Regions from separate parts of the Kosakonia oryzae genome, predicted to be linked through region 3. Evidence: predicted binding sites of a transcription regulator. Region 3 holds the regulator's gene; each other region holds the start of a gene.

Region 1 (5,632 bases), 2.4 Mb from region 3:
AATCTCCAGGCGCATAAAGCCGTAGGAGAGAAAAATTGGTTTAACCTGCGGCCACAGCGCGAAGCGGATGCGTTGCAGATGCGTGGCACCGCAGGCGGCCAGCCCTCGCACCGGGCGATCCTGCGTGCTTTCTACCGCTTCATAAAACAGCTTGGTCAGGCTGCCGACGGTGTGCAGCGCCAGCGCGAGGAAACCGGGAATCGCGCCAATGCCAAATGCCATCACGAAAATGACCGCCCACGCCAGTTCCGGCATGGTGCGCAAAAACGCCACCAGTGCACGAATGGCAAAACGTACCGGCGGCGGTGACCAGGTGTTGCCCGCTGCCAGAAAAGCCAGCACGCCAGCGATAACAAAAGAGAGCAGCGTCGAGGCCAGCGCCAGTTGCAGAGTTTCCCAAATCAGCGGTAACTGAATCGGCAGGCGATAACCCCAATATGCCAGCGAGCCTTTGGTGTGGCTGTCGGCAAAAAGCACAGACCAGTGCAGCGTCGGCACGGTTTCCAGCATGTAATCGAGGAAGTTGGGCAGCGAGTGCCAGATGGTAAAAATATTAAATTCGGCGGCGTTCCCGGCGGCAAACCAGAGCGCCAGCAGCAGTAACGACCAGGCCACCGTGTCGCGCTTCTGGCGCGCTCTGACCTGCTGGTAATAGTGCTCAAACTGCGTATTCGACGTGTTCATGCGTTGCAATCGGTCCTGTATGACAATCGAATAAAAGCCCCTGGTTCGACGCAGGGGCTTATTTCATGGTGTGCCGATTAGCGTGCAGTTACCAGCTCGCGTTTCATCTCGATAATCTGTTTGAAATCATCCACGCTGCCCGGGCCGATATGCTGCGTGCCGCCCATTGCTTTCACGAAGCAGGCGTGATTATCGGTATCCAGCTTCTTCACAGCGGTAATGACTTTGGCTTTGAAATCCGCCGGCAGGCTATTGCTCACCAGGATCGGGCCGTTTGGGATCAGCGTCGATTCCCAAATGATGCGGATCTCTTTCATCAGATTCGGGTGATCCATACGGATCAGGCGGTTAAAAGCGCCCGTGCTGTAGCCGGTGTTGTAATCACCCACCATTGACGTCCAGGTGACCGCGCCCGCGAACTGGCCGTTCAGCACGCCGAGAATGTCCTGCTCATGACCGCCAGAGAAGGTGACGCTGGAGAAGTAGTTGTTGTATTTGTTGTCGGCATTGCCGCCGAACTTCTGTTTGAACGCGTAGTTCGGGATCAGGTAGCCGGAGGTGGAATCCGGGTCCGCAAAGCCGAATGCTTTGCCTTTCAGATCTTCCAGCTTTTTGTACGGGCTGTCGGCTTTCACGATCACCACGGAGTGGTAACCGCGCGATTGATCTTTATCGTCAACGGCGATACCCACGATATCGACCGCTTTCGGGTTGTTGATATACACCGAGGCGTAAGAGGAAGGCGACATGCTCAACACTACGTCAACTTTCCCACCCAGCAGCCCCTGGATCACGCCGGAGTAGTCAGAGGAGTTGCGCAGTTTGGTATCGACATTCAGCTCTTTATCGAGAAACTCTTTCACACACTGGTTATCGCCGATTTGCTGGGTCGCGTTCTGCCCGCCCAGAATCCCCAGATTCAATTCCTTCGGCTGCTCGGCGGCAGAGGCCTGCCATGCCAACAGAAGAGCTGTCATCAATGCAGATAAACGTAATGCGCCAGAAATAGGGTTTTTCATTGTCATTGCCTGTGTTGTCTCATTGGAAGGAATAATTAATGCAATTGGCTGATTTCATCGCCGTACAGCACGTGCAGAACATCCTGTGTCAGCCGGGAAGGGTGGTCATCGAAAATAATGCGTCCCTGCGCCACGCCGATAACCCGCGTGCAGTACTCTTTTACCAGCTCAACAGAGTGCAGGTTGACCATCACGCTGATGCCCTGCTGGCTCACTTCGCGCAGCACATCCATGATGCGCTGGGTATTTTTCGGGTCCAGCGAAGCGACAGGTTCGTCCGCCAGTAATAACGAGGGGTTCTGAATCAGCGCCCGGCAAATTGCTACGCGCTGCATCTGCCCGCCGGAGAGCGTCTCTGCACGCTGTAACGCATGCGGCAGCATGTTCAGCCATTCGAGCAGGGCGATGGCTTTTGCGCGGTCTTCGTCGGTGAAAACTTTAAACAGCGATTTTAGCGTTGATGTCTGGCTCAGACGTCCGAGCAGCACGTTGGTCAGCACATCCAGGCGCGGAACAAGGCAGAAGTCCTGGAAAATCATGCCGCACTGGCTGCGCCACTGATTGAGCGCACGGCCTTTCAGACGCGAGACATCACGCGGCTCGCCGTCATCATCGGCGAAACTTAAGATCTCGCCCGCGCTGGCGCTGTGTGTGCCATTCAGTACATGTAATAGCGTTGATTTACCTGCGCCGGAACGGCCAATCACGCCGACCATCTCGCCGCTGTACAGGTCGAAACTGATACCGTCCAGCACGGTCTGATGCTCGTTATACGATTTGCGCAAGTTCCTGACGCTCAGCACCTTTTGTTTCGGCACGGTGTTTAATTGGTGCAAAGGCGAATAGGGGTGTTCTGAAAGTTCTGCCAACGCGCTGTTCATAAGTCTTCCGCTTTTTGTCATTCAACTGGCGACCATTAACGGCACAACAGATGATCGTTTTATGACGAACAGGCGAACAAATAATGAACGCAAAGGTTTCGCTTAGGGTTGCGGTGGTGAGCGCAGGCTGAGTTTGCCGTAACCGGACAGCAAAAGCGATTCACCCTGCCGGGTAAGATAAACAGAAGAAGCACCGCAGACAGGCGCTTTTTGGCGTTATTTCGCCCGGCATTGTTTGGCTATTTTCTGCGCGGAAACAGCATATATTTAAATCACGCCACCGTCACAAAAGTCAGAAAAAACAAGCAACTTTATTGCATCGGTTGGCGCACGGTCTATATGTTAATTTTGTGTTTCAAAAACAATACCTGGGGGTTGTATGGAAGGGAAGATCGCAACGCTGGCCGCCGTTCTGGCTACCGTATTTGCTGGCTCCGCGCTGGCGGCGGTGCCTGCGGGCTATCCGGCGGAGTATCAAAAAATCGTCGATGCCGGAACGAAAGAGGGCAAAGTCGTTATCTATTCGACAACGGATACCAAAGCCGCAGGCCCGCTGATTAAAGGCTTTGAGGAGCAATATCCGGGAATTAAAGTCGAATATAACGACATGAACAGCACCGAGCTGTATAACCGCTATCTCAGCGAGCAGGCTTCCGGCAGCGGCAGCGGCGATGTGGTCTGGAGTTCATCGATGGATACCGCGCTGAAGCTGGCGACGGATTATGCCGCCGAATATGCTTCACCGGAAAAAGAGAAATTACCGAAGTGGGCGGTGTGGCAGCAAAAAGCCTATGGCACCACCTACGAACCGGTGGTGTTTATTTATAATAAACGGCTGATCCCCGCAGGCGATGTTCCCGATTCCCACAGCGCGCTGGCGAAATTAATCGCCGCGCAGAGTGATAAATTCAAAAATAAAGTCACTACCTACGATATTGAAAAGTCCGGCCTCGGTTTTATGCTCGCCGTGCAGGACAGCAAAAGCGACAAAGACTATTTCGCCCATTTGGGGGATATCGCCAAAGGCGGCCTGACGGTGCAATCCTCTACCGGCACCATGATGGAGCGCGTCTCGTCGGGTGAAAACCTGATTGGTTACAACATCCTTGGATCGTACGCCGAAGCGCGTATCAAAGGGGATAAATCGCTGGGTATCTCTTATCCGAAAGATTATGTGCTGGTGCTGTCGCGCGTGTCGTTTATCAGTGCGGAAGCGGAACACAGCAACGCGGCGAAACTGTGGTTTGACTATGTGCTGTCGGAAAAAGGGCAGAGCATTCTCGCCAGCCAGGCGGATATTCCTTCTCTGCGCCAGGATATTGAAGGCAAAAACGATATTGATGGCATGACCAAACTGCTGGGGCAGGCGCTGAAGCCGATCCCGGTGGATGAATCACTGCTGGAATATCTGGAGCCGAAAAAACGTCTGGAATTTATTAAGCAGTGGCGCGAAGCCGCCGCCAAATAACCTCCATCACCGTTGTGCATCGCTGTGATGCACAACGTTTTGCTGGTATGACAGAGCGTAAAGGGATGATTTATGAATATCGTGCGCAGAAAATGGCAGGGGTTGCCGCGTGGTGTAACCGTATTAATTACCGCACTGGTTATTTATATCCCGCTGTTATTTATTGTGGTGCAGAGCTTCCTCTCCGCACCCTTTTTCGCCCGCAGCAAAGAGTTCAGCCTTGAATCCTTTGCCTTTATTTTTACCGATCCTGATTTTTATCTGGCGCTGAAATCCGGCTTTATTCTGGCTTTCGGGCTGGTGATTATTGCGATTCCACTGGGCGGTATTCTCGCCTTTCTGATGGTACGCACTGATTTGCCGGGCCGCCGTTTTATCGAACCGTTGATTCTGGTGCCGATTTTCGTCTCGCCGATGGTGCTCGGTTTTGGCTATGTGGTTGCCGCCGGGCCGGTGGGCTTTTTCTCGCGCTGGGCGGAGGAACTCATCGGTTTTGTGCCGTGGAACATCTACTCGATGTTCAGCATTGTGGTAATTGCCGGTTTAACCCATGTGCCGCACGCTTATCTCTATATTTCGTCAGCACTGCGCAGCGTCGGCTCGGATGTCGAAGAGGCGGCGCGTACCGTCGGCGCATCGCCGCTTCAGGTGATGACTGCCGTCAGCCTGCCGATGGTTCGCCCCTCGATTCTGTATGCCTGCGTGCTGCTCTTTTTCCTCGGTCTGGAAGTGTTCGGCCTGATGCTGGTGCTCGGCGATCCCGAAGGCAACATGGTGCTGGCAACCTATCTGTATAAGTTGACCAACAAACTGGGTACGCCGTCGTATCACCTGATGGCGGCGGTGGCCGTGGTGCTGATTTGCATCACCATTCCGCTGGTGATGTTGCAGCGCAGGTTGATGCGCACCGCCAGCCGTTTCGTCACCATGAAGGGCAAAGCCTCGCAGGCGCGCGCGCTGCCGCTCGGCAAATGGCGCTGGGTGGCGGGAATGGTGGTGGTGGCGTGGCTCACCGTGACCATCGGCGTGCCATTGATCGGCGTAGTGCTGCGAGCGTTTATCGCCAACTGGGGCGTCGGCGTTTCGCTGTGGGATGAGTTTTCGCTCGCTACCTTCCGCAATATCTGGCAGCAGCCGAACCTGCTACGCGCCATCGTCAACTCGATGGCTATTGGCGTGATTGGCGGCGCGCTGGCGGTGGTCTGCTATCTGTTCGTTGGCATTGCGATGCACCGCAAGCAGGATAATGTCACGCGCTTTCTCGACTACAGCGTGCTGGTGCCGCGCGCCGTGCCCGGGTTGCTGGCCGGTCTGGCGTTCTTATGGGTGTTCCTGTTCCTGCCGATGTGGCTGGATCAGTCGTTGAAAAACGGTTGGCTCTCCGGGCTGCCGGTGGCGCAGTGGCTGCGCGACAACCTGATCGTCTGGCTGCGTTCGTTGCGCACCACCATCTTCAGCGTCTGGCTGGCTTATACCGTGGTGTGGATGGCCTACGGTCTGCGCTTGATTTCCTCCACGTTGTTGCAGGTCGGGCCGGAGCTGGAAGAGGCGGCACGCAGCACCGGCGCATCGCGCGGTCA
Region 2 (5,632 bases), 1.9 Mb from region 3:
GATGCAATTCGTCTTTCGCGCCTCAACGATCGCTTCAAGCGTGAAGGTAAGCCGTTGCTGAAAAAACTGGATGATCTGCCGAAGGATTATCAGGAGCCGGATCCGTACCTCGACGAGACGGTACACATCGCGCTTGACCTGGCTCATGAGGAAAAAGATCGGCCAGCGGAAGACCCCGCCCCCGCGAAGTAATCCCCACACAGGCACAAGAAATTGTGCCTGTTTTTTTACACCTCTTTGCTGGCGTAAGCATTATGCTACAAAATGTAAAGTTGTGTCTTTCTGGTGACTTACGACACCCTGATGCTTGAAAATGGCGCGTATACCCATACGATGTGGGTAACCGCATTGTGCGTTTTGTTAAGTTGAGGTTAAAAGAAAATTATGATGCGAATCGCGCTCTTCCTGTTGACTAACCTGGCCGTGATGTTGGTGTTCGGCCTGGTGCTTAGCCTGACGGGCATTCAGTCGAGCAGCGTTCAGGGCTTGATGATTATGGCGCTGCTGTTTGGTTTTGGTGGCTCGTTCATTTCGCTGTTGATGTCGAAATGGATGGCGCTGAAATCTGTGGGTGGTGAAGTGATCGAACAGCCGCGTAACGATATGGAACGCTGGTTAATGGATACGGTGGCGCAACAATCTCGCCAGGCGGGTATCGCCATGCCTCAGGTTGCCATTTATCATGCACCGGATATTAACGCCTTTGCGACCGGCGCGCGCCGTGATGCTTCACTTGTGGCAGTCAGCACCGGGTTGTTGCAGAACATGAGCCGCGACGAAGCTGAAGCGGTCATTGCCCATGAAATTAGCCATATTGCCAATGGTGATATGGTCACCATGACGCTGATTCAGGGGATCGTGAACACCTTCGTGATCTTCATTTCGCGTATTATCGCGCAGATTGCTGCCGGGTTTCTTGGCGGCAATCGCGATGATGGCGAAGAGAGCAATGGCAACCCGATGATCTACTTCGTGGTTGCAACCGTACTGGAGCTGGTGTTCGGTATTCTGGCCAGCATTATTACTATGTGGTTCTCCCGCTATCGCGAGTTCCATGCCGATGCCGGTTCTGCAAAACTGGTTGGCCGCGAGAAAATGATTGCTGCGTTGCAGCGTCTGAAAACCAGTTATGAGCCGCAGGAGGCGAGCAGCATGATGGCGTTTTGCATCAACGGTAAATCTAAATCGTTGAGCGAGCTATTCATGACGCACCCGCCGCTGGATAAACGTATTGAAGCACTGCGTTCTGGTGAGTACCTGAAATAACGTAGCAGCAGGAAATGCAAAGCGCGCCAACTGGCGCGCTTTTTTTTTCATCCCTAAGCCCTGGGAGAGGGGATTGATTACTCTGCTTTCGGCTGCGAGATCCGCAGTCCGCTGATGATGGCCGCTATGGTCGCCAAAGTCCCTGCCAGCAACAATGAAACATGCGTGCCGTGGGTGTTAAACATATTGAACATTAATGCCACCAGCGCAGCGCCGGAGCTTTGCCCCAGCAATCGTGCCGTACCGAGCATCCCACTGGCGCCACCGCTGCGCTGACGCGGCGCAGCGGTAATAATGGTGTGGTTGTTTGGCGACTGGAACAGACCAAAACCGGCACCGCACAGCGCCATACGCCAGATAATATCGATATCTGCCGGTGAGCCCGGAAGAAGTGCCAGCGCGAACAGCCCGCATGCCATCATCACCAGCCCTAAAGCACCCAGTAACCCGGCATGCACGCGCTCAATCAGATAACCGGCCAGCGGCGCCATCACCATCGTGGCCAGCGGCCACGGCGTCAGCAACAGGCCGGTTTCGACTTCACTTCGCCCAAGTACGGTTTGCAGAAAGAAGGGCAGGGATACCAGCGCCAGCATCTGCGCGCAGAACGAGCAGACCGACGTGCCGATAGAGAGCGAAAAAAGTGGAATGCGCAGTAAGTCAACTGGCAGAAGTGGTACTGGCAGCCGCAGTTGTCGGCGTACAAAGAACCAGCCGATGATCAACAACGCAACAAGTTCGGCTGCCACGAGTGTGGAAGATTGCCCCTGAGCAAAACTGCTCAGCGCGGTAATTAATAAACCAAATGTTAATGCATTCATTACAGCGCTTGGCAGATCGAATTTGGGCTTTGATGTGCGTGCTGCGTTCGGTGGTAAAAATTTAATTGCCAGCAATAAAGCAATAATACCGAGCGGTACGTTAATCAGGAATAACCACTGCCAGGAAGCCACGGAGAGAATGGCGGCGGCGATTGTCGGCCCGGCCGCCGATGAAACCGCGACCACAAAAGAGTTAATACCCATACCGCGCCCGAGGCTACGGTGCGGGTAGATAAGACGAATGAGCGCGGTATTCACACTCATCAGCGCCGCGCCGCCAAACCCTTGGGCCACACGCGCCAGCGTTAATGTCAGCAATGAGTCAGAGAGTGCGCAAAGCAGGGAAGTGAGAGTGAACAGTACCAGGCCACACTGATAAACCCGACGGTAACCAAACATGTCGCCGAGAAAAGAGAGGGTGAGCAGGGAGACCACGATCGCAATCTGGTAAGCGTTAACAATCCAGATAGAACTTGCGGGTGAAGCGTTGAGATCGCGTGCAATGGTTGGTAGCGCGACGTTGGCAATAGCCCCATCAAGCACTGCCATTGCAATACCAATAATAATGGTCAACACTGCGCCGTAACGCAGCGGGACGGGAAGTCCGTCCAGAGAAGATTTATCCATATGAATTTCAGGGTTAATGTCACACAGTTATTTGTATAATGATTCTATCATTTGCATTCCGGCTTTATGCCGCAGATTTGTAACGGGCTTTATGTCGCAGAATTGTAACGAAGTTAACAAACGTGCATTGCGGCGACTGAGCGACGAATTTATAATAAAAACCGATTCTGAATTTTATAAAACACACGCGATGAGGTGATTAATGGCTATCGCAGATTTGGACAAGCAGCCAGATTCTGTCTCTTCAGTATTGAAGGTATTTGGCATTCTGCAGGCGCTCGGTGAAGAGCGCGAAATCGGCATCACCGAGCTGTCGCAGCGTGTCATGATGTCGAAAAGCACCGTCTATCGCTTTTTGCAAACAATGAAATCACTGGGTTATGTTGCGCAGGAAGGGGAGTCTGAAAAATATTCCCTGACGCTTAAACTGTTCGAGCTGGGCGCACGTGCATTGCAAAACGTGGATCTGATCCGCAGTGCGGATATCCAGATGCGTGAGCTCTCTCGTCTGACAAAAGAGACCATTCACCTTGGCGCACTCGACGAGGACAGCATTGTTTACATCCATAAAATTGATTCGATGTATAACTTGCGTATGTACTCGCGCATTGGTCGCCGTAACCCGCTGTACAGTACCGCTATCGGTAAGGTGCTGCTGGCGTGGCGCGATCGTGAAGAGGTTAAGCAGATCCTGGAAGGGGTTGAATATAAGCGCAGCACCGAGCGTACGATTACCAGCACTGAAGATCTCCTGCCGATGCTGGATGTTGTGCGTGAACAAGGCTACGGCGAAGATAATGAGGAACAGGAAGAAGGCCTGCGTTGTATTGGCGTACCCGTTTTCGACCGTTTTGGCGTGGTCATCGCCGGTCTGAGTATCTCTTTCCCGACTCTGCGTTTCTCTGAAGAGCGACTGCATGAATACGTGGCCATGCTTCATCAGGCTGCTCGCAAGATTTCAGAACAGATGGGTTATAATCAGTATCCATTCTGACAGACGAAAAAAACCGCCATACCGGCGGTTTTTTTGTTTTGATGCTAACCGTTATCGATAACGGTGTCGCTTTTACGTATCAAAGGGCAATTTGCCAGCCCGAAAAAACCATTGTCCGAATGTACATATTGTGCGGTACTGATGCCACGCGCTGTTACATATTTACATTGTAATCCCAGCCCACCAGCATTTTCATTACTGCCAATCAACACCCCATAACCGCTCAGCAGAAGCCCAATCCACAGCAATGCTACAACGATAACGGCGCGAATAAGTGTTCGCATATCAGCTCCTTGCTTCACTCTAAATCATATCTTAAAGCTACCCGATTCATTGACTGAAACAAGTCATGCATTCCGAAAAATTGCGAATAGAGATACAGTTAGTCGCGGTTTAATGTTGCCATGCTAACCTGGTTACACCTGACAATGTACTGGAGAGTGGAGTGAGAAAATATAAGTGGCTGATCCTGATTGTCGTGCTGGTAGGCTGCCTGCTGCTCTGGACTCAAATGCTTAACGTGATGTGCGATCAGGATGTACAATTTTTCAGCGGCATCTGCATCGTCAACAAATTCATCCCCTGGTAATGGTAATTTCTCAGTGAATGATTTCCTTCCTTGACGCCAGTGGTAAAATGTCGCGTCAACATTGAGGTGGTGAAATGAACGAAGTTATAAATTCAGGCGCGCTTAATATTGCGTCTATTGTTGTTTCTTTGGTGGTTCTGCTGGTCGGGCTGGTTCTGTGGTTCTTTATCAATCGCGCCAGCTCGCGTACAAATGAGCAGATTGAGCTGCTTGAAGCGCTGCTGGATCAGCAAAAACGGCAAAATGCATTGCTGCGTCGTTTATGTGAATCCAACGAACCCGAAAAAGAACCGCAAACAGCGCCTGTTAAAGTGCAGGAAAAAGAAGAGGATGAGGATTTCATCCGTCTGGTGGCTGAACGCTAACAGCGCAGGAGGATGAGATGGTCTGGAAAAACCCCTGGTATAATCCTGCACTTTCTCATCACTCCCCTGATGGGTTCATCAATACGACGCCCGCCGTACATCAACCTGGTGACGTTAAGCGCTGGCGCAATGAGCGCAAGGCCGCCGGGCTTCCCCGTCCTCCCGCTGATGGCTATGACCGCTTTATCGAGCAGTGGTGGCAGAAAGCGGAAATAACTGGCGACAGCAACGGATTGTGGTGGTTGGGCCATGCCAGCATTTTGTTACGCCTTCAGGAGCAATACCTGCTCACCGATCCTGTTTTCTCCCGTCGTGCTTCTCCTGTCCGTTTTGCCGGTCCGCAGCGTCGTACACCGCTTGCGCTTGCCATTGCAGATATTCCACAACTGGATGCGATCCTGATTTCCCACAATCATTATGATCATCTGGATACGTGGACATTGCGCGCGTTGTTGCGCCGTTTCCCTGACGTACAGTTCTTCATCCCGCTTGGGTTGGGAGCGCTGATCCGCCGTCTGGGCGCAAAGTACGTAACGGAACTGGACTGGTGGCAAAGTGTGACCTTTCAGGGAATGGTCTATACGGCGGTGCCTGCACAACATTGGAGCATGCGAACATTATGGGACCGCAACCGTTCATTATGGTGCGGTTGGGTGGTTGAATCAGCAGAAGAACGGTTCTGGTTTGCTGGCGATACGGGATACACTCCGGAGCTGCTCACTATTCCGCAGCGTTTAGGCGCGCTGGATGTTGTCGCATTACCGGTAGGCGCTTATGCGCCGCGCTGGTTTATGTCGATTAACCATATGGATCCGCAAAGTGCTGTCGCGTTATGGCAACAATTGGGCAGCCCGCTGGCGTTTCCCATCCATTGGGGCGTGTTTGAACTGGCTGATGAATCCCTGGATCAACCGGTAAAGGAATTGCAACAGTCATTAAGCGAAGCGGCGACGGATAATGATAACTTTAG
Region 3 (5,632 bases):
GCATGCTTCTCGACGGCGGTTGCGCGGATACGCGCGCGCTGTAGCAGGCTGGCATGTAAGCGAGTATTTACTTCTTCACTCTGGCTGCGGGTACGGGCCAGCGCTTTATGCTGCTCTTCAAGACGTTCCCACAGCGGGCGTAACTGCAAGGCTGGTTGCGCCAGGGCAAGCCGCGCTAGCTGTGGCTGTGCGGCGGTCAGCGCCTGCTGCGCCTGCACCTGCGCGGCTTGCGCCCGTCCGAGCGCGGCACGGAGTTCGGCTTCTCGGTTTAGCCATTGCGCCTGTGCCTGCGTGGTTTGTTGCCCGGCCAGCAGCGTTTTTTCTTGGTCAGTAAGCGCCTGCAAACCTGTATTCAGTTGCTGGCGCTGTTCATCATTGAGCAGTACCACGCCTTCCGCCTGCGCCTGTAGCTGTTCCAGCCGGGTTTTAGCCGCTTTATGTTTCTCAAACACCATCGCTGAAATCTGGCCATAGATTTCCGTGCCGGTCAGCTCTTCCAGCAGCTCGGCGCGTTCGCGCGGTTTGGCATTAAGGAACGCGGCAAACTGCCCCTGTGACAGCAGCATTGAGCGGGTAAAGCGGCCATAGTCCAGCCCGGTTAATGAGGCGGTGAGATCGAGTTTATCTTTGACTTTATCGGCGAGGATTTTGCCGTCGGCGCAGGCCGCCAGCTCTACGCGCGGCGCTTGCAGGTTGCCATCTGCCTGACCGCGCGCGCGGCTCTGGCTCCAGAAAGCGCGGTAAGCAATGCCTTTTACTTCAAATTCCACTTCCGCCAGGCACTCGGCGGTATCGCGGGTCATCAGATCGTTTTGCGATTGTGACAGGGTGCTAAGGCGCGGCGTTTCGTGGTACAGCGCCAGACAAATGGCGTCGAGCAGGGTGGTTTTTCCTGCGCCCGTCGCGCCGGTAATGGCGAACAAACCGTTGCTGGCGAACGGCTCTTCGGTAAAGTCGATTTTCCATTCGCCTTTCAGCGAGTTGAGGTTTTTTAACCGCAAACTGAGGATCTTCATGCCTCTTTCTCCGCATCCAGCGCCTGGCGCGCTTCACTGAACAAGGCTTGCAGGCGCGCCGTCTGCATCTCATCGATCTCTTCCTGCGCCAGGCGGCGGGCGAAGACCTCTTCAACTTTCAATTCACTGAGCGTTTCCCGCAACTCCCCGGCGAGGATCCGCTCCCGCTGTTCGCGGCTGCGACGCACCAGCAGTACTTCGACGGGCAAATCTTCGGTGACTTGCTGAATTTTACGTTGCATATCAGCCAGATATTCGTGGCTTTCAATTTCAATATCCAGCCAGACTGGCGTATTGGCGGGCGCATCGCGCCACTGTTCAAGCTGGCGGCAAATCCCGGAGAAATCGCCTTTGATCACCGCCAGCGGCTGCGTGGCCGGAACGTCGAGCGCGGTCACTTCCGCCAGCTTGCCGTCGCTGAACGTGACCAGATTGACGCTTTTACGCTTTCCGGTTTCATCAAAACTCAGCGCGATCGGTGAACCGCAGTAGCGAATGTGCTCCAGGCCGCCAATTTTCTGCGCGCGGTGAATATGCCCAAGCGCAATATAGTCGGCTGGCGGGAAATTCTCCGCCGGGAAGGCATCCAGCGTGCCGATATAGATGTCACGTACTGCGTCACTTTTGCTGGCGCCGACGGTGGTTAAATGGCCGCTGGCGATAATCGGCAGCGCCTGCTCGCCGCGCAGAATGCAGGCGGCGTCATACTGCTTCTGATAGTAATCGGTAATGGCCGCCAGCAGATGTTGCTGTTTTTCCTGCCCTGATAATCCGGCCTGGCTGATAACCATGTCGCGCGGGCGTAAAAACGGCACCGGACAGAAAACGGCGCCGGGCGTACCCTCCCGACGTTTGAGCCAGAATGGCGCAGCGCCGGCGCTGGCGACCACGGTGGTCTTCAGGTAAGCGAGGATCTCTTTCGATTCATTCAGCGTCGCCACGGAATCATGGTTGCCCGCCAGTACCACTAACTGGCAGCCGGTTTGCTGGAGTTTCACCACAAAGCGGTTATATAACTCGCGGGCATAACTGGGTGGGGAACCGGTATCAAAGATGTCGCCTGCGACAATAATGGCGTCCACCTGGTGTTGTTCTGCCGCATTCAGCAGCCAGTCGAGAAAGGCGTCATGTTCGGCAGCGCGGCTTTTACTGTAAAAGTTCTGACCCAAATGCCAGTCTGAAGTGTGAATAATGCGCATAGCAATTCCGTGGCGAAAATGGATAAACGCGATTATAACATTCAGGATGTTAGAGACATTAACTGCGTGAATATTCGCGCTGTCATAATGCTGCGGGCAGGGTCATCTGGTGGTCATGTTATTCATAAATCTGTCATAAAACTGACGCATAATGGCGCCGCTATACAAACTGACGACTTATACGAGAAAACAGGGCGAATTATGGCGAGACGAATTCTGGTCGTTGAAGATGAAGCACCGATCCGTGAAATGGTGTGCTTTGTGCTCGAGCAAAATGGATTTCAACCGGTAGAAGCTGAAGATTATGACAGTGCGGTGAACCAACTTAACGAACCCTGGCCAGACCTGGTTTTACTGGACTGGATGTTGCCTGGCGGTTCCGGTATTCAGTTTATTAAGCACCTGAAACGCGAGGCCATGACCCGTGATATTCCGGTGATGATGCTGACGGCGCGCGGCGAAGAGGAAGATCGCGTGCGCGGTCTGGAAACCGGTGCGGATGATTACATTACCAAACCCTTCTCACCGAAAGAGCTGGTTGCCCGTATTAAAGCGGTGATGCGCCGTATTTCACCGATGGCGGTGGAAGAAGTGATTGAAATGCAGGGACTTAGCCTTGATCCCTCTTCGCATCGCGTGATGACCGGCGAAAATCCGCTGGATATGGGGCCGACGGAGTTTAAACTCTTACACTTCTTTATGACCCACCCGGAACGCGTGTACAGCCGTGAACAACTGCTGAACCATGTCTGGGGAACCAATGTTTACGTCGAAGACAGAACGGTTGATGTCCATATTCGTCGCCTGCGCAAAGCGCTGGAACACAGCGGTCACGATCGTATGGTGCAAACGGTGCGCGGCACGGGATATCGTTTTTCGACCCGTTTCTGAAATTTGACAGGAGTGTGACGCGTGCTGGAACGGCTGTCATGGAAAAGGCTGGTGCTGGAGCTCCTCCTTTGTTGTCTACCCGCCTTTATACTCGGCGCGATTTTCGGTTACCTGCCCTGGTTTTTATTTGCCGCGGTAACCGGGCTGCTGATCTGGCATTTCTGGAATTTACTGCGCCTCTCCTGGTGGTTGTGGGTCGATAAAAGTATGACTCCACCGCCCGGCACAGGAAGCTGGGAGCCGCTGTTATACGGGCTGCACCAGATGCAGATGCGTAATAAAAAGCGGCGGCGCGAGCTGGGCAATCTCATCAAACGCTTTCGCAGCGGTGCGGAATCGCTGCCGGATGCGGTCATTCTCACCACCGAAGAAGGGTCGATTTTCTGGTGCAACGGCCTGGCGCAACAGCTGCTGGGGCTGCGCTGGCCGGATGATAACGGGCAGAACATCCTGAACCTGCTGCGCTACCCTGAATTCACGCAGTATCTTAAAAAACAAGAATTTACCCGACCACTGAATCTGGTGCTGAACAGCGGACGCCATCTGGAGATCCGCGTGATGCCTTACAGCGAACAGCAACTGCTGCTGGTGGCGCGCGATGTTACGCAGATGCACCAACTGGAAGGCGCGCGGCGTAACTTTTTCGCTAATGTCAGCCATGAGCTGCGCACGCCGTTGACAGTGCTGCAAGGTTACCTGGAGATGATGCAGGAGCAGACGCTGGAAGGCGCGCCGCGCGAAAAAGCGCTGCATACCATGCGTGAGCAGACATCGCGGATGGAAGGGCTGGTGCGCCAGTTGCTGACGTTGTCGAAAATTGAAGCTGCGCCGACGCTGCCGCCAAATGAGACCATCGATGTGCCGATGATGCTGCACCTGGTTGAACGGGAAGCGCAGACGCTCAGCCAAAAAAAGCACCATCTGGAGTTTGAAGTCGATAACGCCTTAAAAGTGCTCGGTAATGAGGAGCAATTGCGCAGCGCCATCTCCAATCTGGTCTATAACGCGGTGAATCATACGCCCGCCGGAACGCACATTATTGTGCGCTGGCAGCATGTGCCGCAGGGGGCGGAATTCAGCGTTGAGGATAATGGCCCGGGGATTGCTGCCGAACATATTCCGCGTCTGACCGAGCGTTTTTACCGCGTCGATAAAGCCCGTTCCCGACAAACCGGCGGTAGCGGCCTTGGGCTGGCGATCGTGAAACATGCCGTCAATCATCACGAAAGCCGTCTTGATATTGCGAGTACCCCCGGTAAAGGCACGCGCTTTAGCTTTGTTCTGCCGGAACGTCTGGTTGCCAAAACTCCTGCTGCCTGACGCCCCTGTCAGCTTATCTTTCCAGCGGCCTGTCAAAACAGGCCGCCATTTTCTGCTGTTTACCCACGATGAAACCTATTTTGTACGGGTGATGCTTTTTTGTTCGCATGATCAGCCATGTGTTTTTCTTATAAATGGAGTATTGGACTGGTTATTTGTCTTGATCCAGCATATCCATCTGGTTTTGCGATCCCATCTTGCCTTCAAACGTTATAAGCGTTTAAATTGCGCCCCTGACGTTGTCAGACCGACTATGTTTACGTGGTAAATCGAAAAACTATACTCCGCCACGTTGCATATGAAGCATTTCCCGCTGATTTTTCTCGGTTTATACGCGTTATTGTCCGGCAGGGAAGGCGAAAAATTCACCATTATTTACAACACCACATCCACAGGCAGTAAACTTATGACCTATCACTTAAAACCACGAGACATTGTTGCTCTGGGCTTTATGACCTTCGCCTTGTTCGTTGGCGCAGGGAATATCATTTTTCCGCCGATGGTCGGCTTGCAGGCGGGTGAACACGTCTGGATGGCGGCGTTTGGTTTTCTGATTACCGCCGTAGGCCTGCCGGTGCTGACCGTCGTCGCGCTGGCCAAAGTGGGTGGTGGTGTGGATAGCCTGAGTACGCCGATCGGTAAAGTCGCTGGCGTACTGCTGGCAACCGTTTGTTATCTGGCGGTAGGGCCGTTGTTCGCCACGCCGCGTACGGCGACCGTTTCGTTTGAGGTGGGGATTGCGCCGCTGACCGGCGATGGCGCGATGCCGCTTGTGATCTACAGCATCGTCTATTTTGCGCTGGTGATTCTGGTATCGCTCTATCCGGGCAAACTGCTGGATACCGTGGGCAACTTCCTTGCTCCGCTGAAAATTATTGCGCTGACCATTCTCTCGATTGCGGCGATCGTCTGGCCGGCTGGCCCTATCAGCCATGCGCTGGAAGCTTATCAGACGGCGCCATTCTCTAACGGCTTCGTTAATGGCTATCTGACGATGGATACGCTGGGCGCGATGGTGTTCGGTATCGTGATCGTGAATGCCGCCCGTTCGCGCGGCGTGACCGAAGCGCGTCTGCTGACCCGCTACACCGTCTGGGCCGGGCTGATGGCGGGCGTGGGTCTGACGCTGCTCTATCTGGCGCTGTTCCGCCTGGGTTCAGACAGCGCGACGCTGGTGGATCAATCCGCTAACGGCGCAGCGATTCT
Region 4 (5,632 bases), 2.5 Mb from region 3:
GCCTTTCCGGCACCGAGGTGCTGTGCCGGGATGAGCACCCTTCCCTGCTGGTGGCGCTTGAGTCACAGCAGGTGGAAGTTGAGTACCAGTGTCGCGCAGGCTACTGCGGTTCCTGCCGCTGCCGTCTGGTCGCAGGCCAGGTTGACTGGATTGCCGAGCCGCTGGCCTTCGTTAACGAAGGGGAAATTTTGCCCTGCTGCTGCCGGGCGAAAGGCGATATTGAGATTGAGATGTAAAAAAGGGCCATACGGCCCTTTTTTGTTGACGGCATTGCCTGAGAAACGGCAGCGCCATCTGGCGAAGCCGCTTTTCCTACTGCGGCTTATCTTTTAAAAACTGCACCGCTTTATCCGGGAAGTCAGTAAACAAGCCATCGACATCCGCCTGCCGGTACAGCACTTCATACAGTTGATTGACATCACTGACATACGGCGGAAGCTGATCGGCACGTACGGTAAACGGATGCACCTGCAAATGGTGTTCATGCGCCTCTTTGACCATCTGTGTTAGCTTCACGTTGCCTGGTGTGGAACCCTCAGCCACCAGCATATGGTAATCCGGGCCAATCCCGTCGGCATACTGCGCAATCTGCCGCATCGCGCCAGGTTGCAGCATCCAATCATAGTTGTAATTCACCCATTTACCATCCGGCTGTTTTTGCTGGGTTTCGTGCCATTTAGTGTAAGCAATCAGTTGCACCAGATTGAGATCCATCCCCATCTTCGGCTCCAGCTCATGTTTAATGCGCTTCAGCTCGTCGGCATCAAAACATTGCAGGTAGACTTTGTCTTTTTTGCTGGTGTAACCGTACTTTTTCAGTACTTCCAGCGTCTTCGCCGCAATATCTTTGCCTTCCTGATGGTGGAACCACGGTGCTTTGATTTCCGGGTAGATACCGATATTTTTGCCGGTGGAGTGGTTTAACCCCTGCACAAACTCAATCTCTTCGGCAAAGGTATGGATGCGGAATTCCGATTTGCCCATCGGGAAGCGTCCCGGAAAGAGCTGCACTTTCTTGCCGTTTTCCACATCAAAGCCTTCGGTAAACTTCAAAGAGCGTATTTCGTCGAGCGTAAAGTCGATGGCGTAAAAGCGGCCATCTTTACGGGCGCGCTGCGGAAAACGCTCCGCCACATCGGTCACGCGATCCAGATAGTGATCGTGGAGGACAACCAGCTGGTCGTCTTTGGTCATCACCAGATCCTGCTCGAGATAATCGGCGCCCTGCGCATAGGCCATCGCTTTCGCCGGTAATGTGTGCTCCGGCAGATAGCCGCTTGCGCCGCGATGGGCAATCACGATTTTCTCCGCCGCCAGCGCCTGGCTGGCAAATAAACCGGCCAGTAACAGGCCGGTTGTGATACGGGTAAAGGTGGTTTTCATCTGCACTCCCTTTTACTGGCGGCGCGCCAGTATCTCAGCATGGTGACGTTTTTCGCCCAGCATCACGATAATCAGCAACAAAACGGCGAGAATGCTGCCGCCGATCATCACCATAAAACCGCCATCCCAGCCGAAGAAGTCAACGGTATAACCGACAATGGCGCTGGCGGCGACAGAACCGCCGAGATAGCCAAACAACCCGGTAAAGCCGGCTGCCGTACCCGCTGCTTTTTTCGGTGCCAACTCCAGCGCATGCAGACCAATCAGCATTACCGGGCCATAAATCAGGAAGCCAATGACGATCATACAGACCATATCTACCGTCGGATTGCCCGCCGGGTTCAGCCAGTAAACAATAGTCGCGATCGTCACCAGCGTCATAAAGAACACGCCGGTCGCGCCGCGATTGCCACGGAACACTTTGTCCGACATCCAGCCGCAGAGCAGCGTGCCGGGAATACCCGCATACTCATAGAGAAAATAGGCCCACGAGGATTTATCCAGCGCGAAGTGCTTCACTTCTTTCAGGTAAGTTGGCGACCAATCGAGAATGCCGTAACGCAGCAGGTAAACGAACACGTTCGCCACGGCGATGTACCACAACAGCTTGTTCGGCAGGATGTACTGCATAAAAATCTGCTTCGCCGACAGCTCTTCTTCGTGCTTGTCGCTGTAATCATCCGGGTAATCGTTTTTATACTCTTCGATCGGCGGCAAACCGCAGGATTGCGGCGTATCACGCATCAGAGCAAAGGCGATAATCGCCACCAGAATCGCGCCAAAGGCTGGCATATACAGCGCGGCATGCCAGTCGTTAAACCAGGCCATCCCCAACAAAAACAGCAGTGGCGGAATGCCGCCGCCAACGTTATGCGCGCAGTTCCACACAGAAACAACGCCGCCGCGTTCCTTCTGCGACCACCAGTGCACCATCGTACGTCCGCACGGCGGCCACCCCATCCCCTGGAACCAGCCGCATAAAAAGAGCAGCACAAACATGATCATAATGCTGGAAGTGGCCCAGGGCACAAAGCCCATAAACAGCATCACGGCAGCAGCCAGGATCAGCCCGGCAGGCAGAAACACGCGCGGATTCGAACGATCCGATACCGAGCCCATGATGAATTTCGAAAAGCCGTAGGCAATCGAGATGCCCGACAGCGCAAACCCCAGATCGCCACGGGAGAACCCTTGTTCAACGAGGTACGGCATGGCCAGGGCAAAATTTTTACGCACCAGATAATAGGCAGCGTAACCAAAAAAAATGCCGAGGAAAATTTGCCAGCGCAGCCGCCGATAAAGCGGGTCGATTTGCGCGTCCGGCAGACGCGAAAGATGGGGGGCAGGTTTAAAAATATTCAACATAGCGGCCTCCGTGGCGCGGTAAGACTCATTTCGGGCAAGAATGAGTGAAAACGAACATTACGAAAGTTATTCGCGGCGGATTGTAGAGAAAGTTTTACGTAGAGAGAACGGGTTGTCGCAATAAATGTTACAGAAATATGACAAGAGTCTAATTTCACGCATGAAAGCGCGTTCGACTTTCGTTATTTGCTCGAATATGCGCGATATCAAACAAACCACACCCATAGTGTGGCTAAATGGTTGCATCTGAAAGTCGGCCACAGGGACGCGAAGATGCATAACTCTCCTGATTACGATGTGATTATTATTGGCGGCGGAGCCACCGGTGCCGGGATAGCCCGTGACTGCGCTCTGCGCGGATTGCGCGCGGTGCTGATCGAACGTCACGATATCGCCACCGGCGCAACCGGCCGCAACCACGGCCTGCTGCACAGCGGGGCGCGCTATGCGGTCACCGATAATGAATCTGCACGCGAATGTATTGCAGAAAACCAAATCCTCAAACGCATTGCCCGCCACTGCGTTGAACCCACCGATGGTCTGTTCATTACGCTGCCGGAAGATGATTTGGTCTATCAAAGCCAGTTTATCGATTGCTGCCAGCAGGCAGGCATTCCGGCGCAGGCGATCTCGCCGCAGGAAGCGCTGCGATTAGAACCGAGCGTTAATCCAACGCTGCTCGGCGCTGTACGCGTGCCGGATGGAACGGTGGATCCTTTCCGCCTGACCGCCAGCAATATGCTGGATGCGCGTGAACACGGCGCAAAAATCCTCACCGGTCACGAAGTATGCGGGTTGATTCGCCATGGCGATCGCGTGAGCGGCGTGAATCTCTGGCATCCTGCCAGCGGCGAAAATCTGCAACTTTACGCGCCGGTGGTGGTGAACGCTGCCGGGATCTGGGGCCAGCGCATCGCGGAATATGCCGAGCTGCGCATTCGCATGTTCCCGGCCAAAGGCGCGCTGTTAATTCTCGATCACCGCATCAATCAGCGGGTCATTAACCGTTGCCGCAAACCCGCCGATGCCGATATTCTGGTGCCTGGCGACACCATTTCGCTGATCGGCACCACCTCTACGCACATTGATTACGCCGATATCGATAACGTCCGCGTGACGCCGGAAGAGGTGGATATCCTGCTGCGCGAAGGGGAAAAACTGGCGCCGGTAATGGCGCAAACGCGCATTCTGCGCGCCTATGCGGGCGTACGTCCGTTGGTAGCCAGCGATGACGATCCGAGCGGTCGCAATGTCAGCCGCGGCATTGTGCTGCTGGATCACGCGCAGCGCGACGGACTTGATGGGTTTATCACCATTACTGGCGGCAAACTGATGACCTACCGCCTGATGGCCGAATGGGCAACGGACGCGGTCTGCCAAAAACTGAATCACAGCGCGGCCTGCACCACTGCGTCCACACCGCTGCCTGGATCACGGGAATCAACCGAGCAGACGCTGAAAAAAATCATCTCACTGCCAACGCCGCTGCGCGGTTCTGCGGTTTATCGTCACGGCGATCGTACACCCAACTGGCTTGGCAGCGATCGCCACAACCGCAGCCTGGTCTGCGAATGTGAAGCCGTGACCGCGGGCGAAGTGCAGTACGCGGTGGAAAACCTGAATGTCCATTCGCTGCTCGATTTGCGCCGCCGCACGCGCGTCGGCATGGGCACCTGCCAGGGGGAATTGTGCGCCTGTCGTGCCGCCGGGCTGTTAAACCGTCTGCATATTACCAGCGAAACCGAATCGCTCAGCCAGTTGCGTGATTTCCTTAATGAACGCTGGAAAGGCGTGAAGCCGGTGGCCTGGGGCGATGCCCTGCGCGAAAGCGAGTTCACTCGTTGGGTTTACCAGGGATTATGTGGTCTGGAAAAGGAGGCAGAAGATGAGATTTGATACGGTCATCATCGGCGGCGGTCTGGCAGGACTGCTGTGCGGAATTCGCCTGAGCGAAAGCGGGCAGCGCTGCGCGATTATCAGCCGGGGCCAGAGTGCGCTAAGTTTCTCTTCCGGCTCGCTGGATCTGCTCTCTTTTCTGCCGGACGGACAACCGGTTACCGACATCAACAGCGCCATTGCTGTGCTTGAGCAACACTATGGCGCGCATCCTTACGCGCTGCTGGGCGCGAAAGCGGTGCGTCACTACGCGCAGCAGGCGCAAACCCTGCTCGCCGACTGTAATCTGGCGTTGCAGGGAGAGATTGATACGCCGCATCACCGCGTGACGCCGCTGGGCACGTTTCGCCGCGCCTGGCTTAGCCCGCAGGAAGTACCACGCAAAACAGAGGCGCAACAGCGAACTGCGGTGGTCGGCATTAGTGGCTTTCTTGATTTTCAGCCGCAACTGGCCGCAGGCGCGCTGCGTAAACGCGGCATCGATGCCCATGCCGAAGAGATTGAACTGCCAGCGCTGGACAGGCTGCGCGACAACCCCAGCGAGTTCCGCGCGGTGAATATTGCCCGCCTGCTGGATGCGCCGGAGCACTATAACGAACTGTATGACGCGCTGCTTCCGCTCAGCCAGCAATACGGGATGCTCTGGCTGCCCGCCTGCTTCGGCCTGACGGACAACCGCGTCTTTAGCCAATTGAATAAACAATTAGCCTGCCCGCTGCGCCTGCTGCCGACGCTGCCGCCATCCGTACCGGGAATGCGCATGCAGCTATTATTGCAGCAGCGTTTTATTCAACAAGGCGGGAGCTGGATGCCGGGCGATGATGTGTTGCGTGCCGACATCAGCAACCACCATGTCACACAGCTGTGGACCCGTAAGCACGAGGACATTCCGCTGCGCGCGCGCCACGTCGTGCTGGCCAGCGGCAGCTTCTTCAGCAATGGCCTGATCGCCGGGCGCGATCGCGTGCGGGAGGCGGTTTTTGATCTG

The links. The regulator PhoB, encoded in region 3, activates phosphate uptake and scavenging genes when phosphate is short. The targets are predictions, from matches to a motif close to CTGTCATAAAACTGNCNNAT.
Region 1: a site for PhoB is predicted at 2,633-2,652, ahead of phnC (phosphonate ABC transporter ATP-binding protein). Genes of this name have one in related genera too.
Region 2: a site for PhoB is predicted at 2,781-2,800, ahead of kdgR (DNA-binding transcriptional regulator KdgR). Genes of this name have one in related genera too.
Region 4: a site for PhoB is predicted at 2,873-2,892, ahead of glpT (glycerol-3-phosphate transporter). Genes of this name have one in related genera too.

What each region holds. Positions count from the first base shown of each region.
Region 1 is NZ_CP014007.2:1,197,728-1,203,359, forward strand. Features, by position in the region: gene phnE (phosphonate ABC transporter, permease protein PhnE) at 1-684, opposite strand, end outside; gene phnD (phosphonate ABC transporter substrate-binding protein) at 762-1,703, opposite strand; gene phnC (phosphonate ABC transporter ATP-binding protein) at 1,739-2,584, opposite strand; gene AWR26_RS05855 (ABC transporter substrate-binding protein) at 2,964-4,052, shown strand; gene AWR26_RS05860 (ABC transporter permease) at 4,125-5,632, shown strand, end outside.
Region 2 is NZ_CP014007.2:2,221,335-2,226,966, forward strand. Features, by position in the region: gene prc (carboxy terminal-processing peptidase) at 1-192, shown strand, start outside; gene htpX (protease HtpX) at 385-1,266, shown strand; gene AWR26_RS10665 (MFS transporter) at 1,344-2,714, opposite strand; gene kdgR (DNA-binding transcriptional regulator KdgR) at 2,917-3,708, shown strand; gene AWR26_RS10675 (YobH family protein) at 3,753-3,992, opposite strand; gene mgrB (PhoP/PhoQ regulator MgrB) at 4,154-4,297, shown strand; gene AWR26_RS10685 (YebO family protein) at 4,372-4,662, shown strand; gene AWR26_RS10690 (MBL fold metallo-hydrolase) at 4,680-5,632, shown strand, end outside.
Region 3 is NZ_CP014007.2:4,168,279-4,173,910, reverse strand. Features, by position in the region: gene sbcC (exonuclease subunit SbcC) at 1-1,016, opposite strand, end outside; gene sbcD (exonuclease subunit SbcD) at 1,013-2,215, opposite strand; gene phoB (phosphate response regulator transcription factor PhoB) at 2,417-3,106, shown strand; gene phoR (phosphate regulon sensor histidine kinase PhoR) at 3,128-4,426, shown strand; gene brnQ (branched-chain amino acid transporter carrier protein BrnQ) at 4,833-5,632, shown strand, end outside.
Region 4 is NZ_CP014007.2:1,717,490-1,723,121, reverse strand. Features, by position in the region: gene yfaE (class I ribonucleotide reductase maintenance protein YfaE) at 1-236, shown strand, start outside; gene glpQ (glycerophosphodiester phosphodiesterase) at 313-1,383, opposite strand; gene glpT (glycerol-3-phosphate transporter) at 1,396-2,748, opposite strand; gene glpA (anaerobic glycerol-3-phosphate dehydrogenase subunit A) at 3,022-4,644, shown strand; gene glpB (glycerol-3-phosphate dehydrogenase subunit GlpB) at 4,634-5,632, shown strand, end outside.